DNA from 2 places in the Clostridium sp. C1 genome. Region 2 is predicted to be linked to the other one. Evidence: a T-box and tRNA genes for the amino acid it is inferred to sense, from the RefSeq annotation. Region 2 holds a T-box; the other holds one or more tRNA genes.

Region 1 (2,419 bases), 1.0 Mb from region 2:
GCAGTTATACTCCAGAACTTGTAGAAGGGTTTATCAAAAGATATGCTCACTTACCAGTAAAAGAATTATGGTTGGTAGATATTGAAGCTGGACGTGAAAAGCTAGAAACGGTTGGTGCGCTGGCAAAGCGTATGGTCAAAAAAGCGGGAGTACCAATGGAGATTATTTTAAGTTATGATCGTCGTGAAGCTTTGAAAGATGCTGATTTTGTCACAACACAAATGCGTATTGGACGTTTACCAGCACGTGTTTTAGATGAAAGAATTCCATTAAGTCATGGCATGATTGGACAAGAAACCAATGGAGCAGGAGGAATGTTTAAGGCTTTTCGTACTATTCCCGTTATTTTAGATATTGTCAAAGATATTGAAGAATTATGTCCCGATGCATGGCTGATTAACTTTACTAATCCAGCAGGAATGGTCACAGAAGCTATTTTACGTTATACAAACTTTAAAAAAGCCATTGGACTTTGTAATGTTCCAGTGAATATGGTCGCTGGTTTTGCGAAGATGTTAAATGTGGATGAAAGTCAAGTGACAATGCAAATTCAAGGTGTTAATCATTTTATTTTTGCGACAGATGTTTTTGTTGATGGTGTTTCTCGTTTTGATGAATTATTAAATCAATATGCACATTTAAAACTAGAAGATACTATTCAAATGAAAAACTTTGTATCATTACCATATTCTCCATCCTTTATCAAAGGATTAAACGCTATTCCATGTCCATATCATAATTACTATTTCTTTACAAAAGAACAATTAGAAGAAGAATTAGAACAGTTCAAAACAGGAACAGTGCGTGGTGAAGTTGTCAGCAAGACTGAAGAAGAATTATTTGAATTATATAGTCATGAAGAACTTCAAGAAAAACCAGAACAGCTGGCAATGCGTGGTGGAGCAAAATATTCAGATGCTGCATGTAATTTAATTGCTTCTATTTATACAAATAAAGGTGATATTCAATACGTAGATGTACGCAATAATGGAGCCATTGCAGATTTACCAATGGATAGTGCTGTTGAAGTGGCTTGTCGTATCACTGCCAATGGTCCTCAACCAATCGCGACGGGAGCTTTAAAATTACCAATCAGTGGATATGTACAAATGATGAAAACATTTGAACGTTTAGTTATTGAAGCAGCGATTAAAGGGGATCGTGATTTAGCAGTCACTGCTTTAAATATGAATCCATTATGTCCAAGTGACGAAATCGCTAATACTGTTATTGATGAATTATTAGAAGCACATAAAGATTATTTACCACAATTTTTTAACAAGTAGGAGTTGATTTTTCAACTCTTTTTTTTTATATAAACTTTTTTCATTTTAGTATTGAAATCTTTAAAAAGGTATGTTATTATAGTTAGGCAACTGAAGGAGACATACTCAAGAGGCTGAAGAGGCGCCCCTGCTAAGGGTGTAGGTCGGGAAACTGGCGCGAGGGTTCAAATCCCTCTGTCTCCGCCATTGAAAAACTCTTGGCAGTGTATATATATTGGTCTGGTAGTTCAGTTGGTTAGAATGCCGCCCTGTCACGGCGGAGGTCGCGGGTTCGAGCCCCGTCCAGACCGCCAATATAAAAGTAAGGTTATCCATATGGATAACTTTTTTTGTCTTATAAAATAAAAAAAGTGGAAAACCACTTTTTAAAGATGAACTTGCTGATAAGCATACATAATCGCAATAACAGTTTTCGCATCAACAATTTCTCCATTTAAAACTTTTTGATAAGCTTCATCAATATCTAATTTCACAATATCAATAAATTCATCTTCATCACCCTCTAAAGCATCATCAACTTCTTCAAAATCAATCGCTTCATAAAGATATAACCATTCACTTGTATAACCGGGAGATGGTAAGACTTTCATAATAAACTTCATCCCACGTGCACGATTGTTTGTTTCTTCCTCTAATTCACGAAAAGCACAATCTTTGGGATTTTCATTTGCTTCTAGTTTACCAGCAGGAATTTCTAATGTTTCTATACGATTAGGATAACGAAACTGTTTTACAAGAAGAATCTGATGATTTTTGATAGCTAAAATGCAGACACCACCATGATGATAAACAACTTCTCGATAAGCATGTTCACCATTTTCTAATTCAACTTCTTCACGTGTTACCTGCATAATTTTCCCATCATAAATCACTGTTCTTTGAATTTCTTTTTCCATGATTTTCACCTCATGCCAATTATAACATAAAAAGAAAGTATGCGGGGGAGCATACTTTCTTTTATCTCTATTATTTTACACGTTAGGGTAATAATAGGGGGTATGTTTAAGTGAGAACCACTTAACATAGATAATTATAACAGAGATTTAAAAGTTGTAAAGGCTTTCAATTAAAAATGTATATTTTTTTCTATCAAACTTTGTTAAAATGAAAGAGGTGATGACATGAAAACTTTA
Region 2 (2,419 bases):
TCAGTGATGTGACACATAAAGATTTTGGTATGGTCAAAATATGTTTTGATATCACTTTGATTATTATTGCCAGTTTATGTTCATTTTTCTTTTTCCATTCTTTACAAGGGGTTGGTTTAGGCACTGTTGTTTCAGCACTCACTGTTGGAAAGTTTGTTTCCCTTGTTAATGAATATTTTCCTTTGATTCAACATATTCAAAAATTAAGTATAAAAAAAGGTTAAGATTTTTGTCTTAACCGATTTTTTCTTTTCCTCCCATATATGGTCTTAACACTTCAGGAATAGAAATACTTCCATCTTCATTATAATTATTTTCAATAAATGCAATTAATGCACGTGTACTTGCTAAAACAGTGTTGTTAAGAGTAGCAACATAATATGTTCCTCTTTCACCTTTTGTACGAATACCTAAACGTCTAGCTTGTGCATCTCCTAATGTAGAACAAGAACCAACTTCAAAATATTTTTTCTGTCTAGGTGACCATGCTTCTACATCACAAGATTTCACTTTTAAATCAGCTAAATCACCACTACAACATTCTAGTGTTCTTACAGGTATATCTAAACTTCTAAATAATTCAACAGTATATGACCACATTTTATCATACCATTCCATAGCTTCTTCTGGTTTACATAAAACAACCATTTCCTGTTTTTCAAATTGATGTACACGATAAATACCACGTTCTTCAATACCATGAGCCCCAACTTCTTTTCTAAAGCATGGAGAATATGAAGTTAATGTAATTGGTAATTCTTCTTCTTTAACAATCTGATCTTTAAATTTACCAATCATACTATGTTCACTTGTTCCAATCAAGTATAAATCTTCACCTTCAATTTTATACATCATAGCATCCATTTCTTCAAATGACATAACACCAGTCACAACATCACTTCTAATCATAAATGGAGGAATACAATAAGTAAATCCTTTATCAATCATAAAATCTCTGGCATAAGATAACATTGCTGAAGAAAGTCTAGCAATATCACCCATCAAATAATAGAAACCATTACCACTTGTTCTTCCACTTGCTTCTTTATCTAATCCTTTTAATTTTGTAATAATATCCGCATGATATGGGATTTCATAATCAGGAACAACAGGATCTCCATATTTTTGAATTTCAACGTTTTCACTGTCATCTTTTCCAATAGGTACACTATCATCAATAAAGTTAGGAATTTTCATCATCACTTCTTTTAATTTAGGACCTAATTCTATTTCTTTTGCTTCTAATTCTTTTAAAGTATCTGCCATTTCACTGACTTTTCTTTTATTTTCTTCAGCTAAATCTTTTTTACCTTCACGCATAAATTGTCCAATTTCTTTAGACAATGAATTACGCATAGCACGAAGCTCACTCGCTTTTGTCAAAGCTTCACGATATTCCTTATCCAATGCATAAGCTTCATCAACCAAATGCAAACGATCATGTTGAAATTTCTTACGCATATTTTCTTTTACTGCTTCTGGATTTTCTCTAAGTATTGCTATATCAATCATTTTTCATTCTCCTTTTCCAATAAAATAAAAAGCACCTTTTACAAGGGACGAATATATCGTGGTGCCACCCTATTTCTTATCAGACTGATAACTTTTATGAGATAACGGTTCAACCGGGAGGGATTAGCTCCTCTTATTGGTAGATTTCAATGTTTCCTCATACTGATTTACACCAACCATCAGCTCTCTATCATGATTTCACATTTACTTATCCAATGCAACGATTTGATATACTGATTATAGCATAAGACTTAATAATTTCAATAATTATTTAATCAAAGAATACATAATCATGTCATGAAACTCACCATTTTTAAAGCCATTCTTACGTAAAATACCTTCACGTTCAAAACCACATTTTTCTAAGACTCTTTGTGAGGCTGGGTTATAATCAAAAGGAGCCGCAAAAATTCTCTCTATATCACTATGTTCAAAAACATATTGACATGTCTGTTTCACAGCTTCACTCATAATTCCTTTACCCCAATATTTATAACCTAAATAATATCCAATCTCTCCACTTCTACGATAAATATCATCTTGTCTTAAAACTGAAATACTTCCAACAACCTTTCCTTCATATTCAATCGCAAAAGCAAAGATTTCATTTTCATCAGCAGATAACATAGCTTCTATATAATCATAGGCATCCTGTAAATGATATGGATAAGGTATACGATCTGTTAAATTATTTAAAATTCTTAAATCATTAATATTCTGATATAAATCTTCGGCATCTTCTCTTTTCCATTTTCTTATTATGCATTTCATCTTTAAAACACCTCTACTTTTTAAATATATTATAACATTGTTAAATATTGAATTAAATAAATATATTTATTCGTATATTGACATCTAAAATGACATAAACTATAATGTAATTGAAAAAGGAACAGCCGATAAACGG

Evidence for each region. The T-box of region 2 lies ahead of serS (serine--tRNA ligase). A T-box ahead of a tRNA ligase gene usually reads a tRNA of that ligase, here a tRNA-Ser.
Region 1: it encodes a tRNA-Ser, which carries the amino acid that the T-box ahead of serS (serine--tRNA ligase) is inferred to sense. The anticodon was not compared.

The regions. Positions count from the first base shown of each region.
Region 1 is NZ_CP073631.1:1,161,048-1,163,466, reverse strand. Features, by position in the region: gene KEC48_RS06360 (6-phospho-beta-glucosidase) at 1-1,286, shown strand, start outside; tRNA gene KEC48_RS06355 (tRNA-Ser) at 1,382-1,472, shown strand; tRNA gene KEC48_RS06350 (tRNA-Asp) at 1,503-1,579, shown strand; gene KEC48_RS06345 (NUDIX hydrolase) at 1,652-2,182, opposite strand; gene KEC48_RS06340 (RluA family pseudouridine synthase) at 2,408-2,419, shown strand, end outside.
Region 2 is NZ_CP073631.1:2,209,593-2,212,011, reverse strand. Features, by position in the region: gene KEC48_RS11830 (DUF6198 family protein) at 1-224, shown strand, start outside; gene serS (serine--tRNA ligase) at 235-1,512, opposite strand; T-box leader at 1,553-1,742, opposite strand; gene KEC48_RS11820 (GNAT family protein) at 1,780-2,283, opposite strand.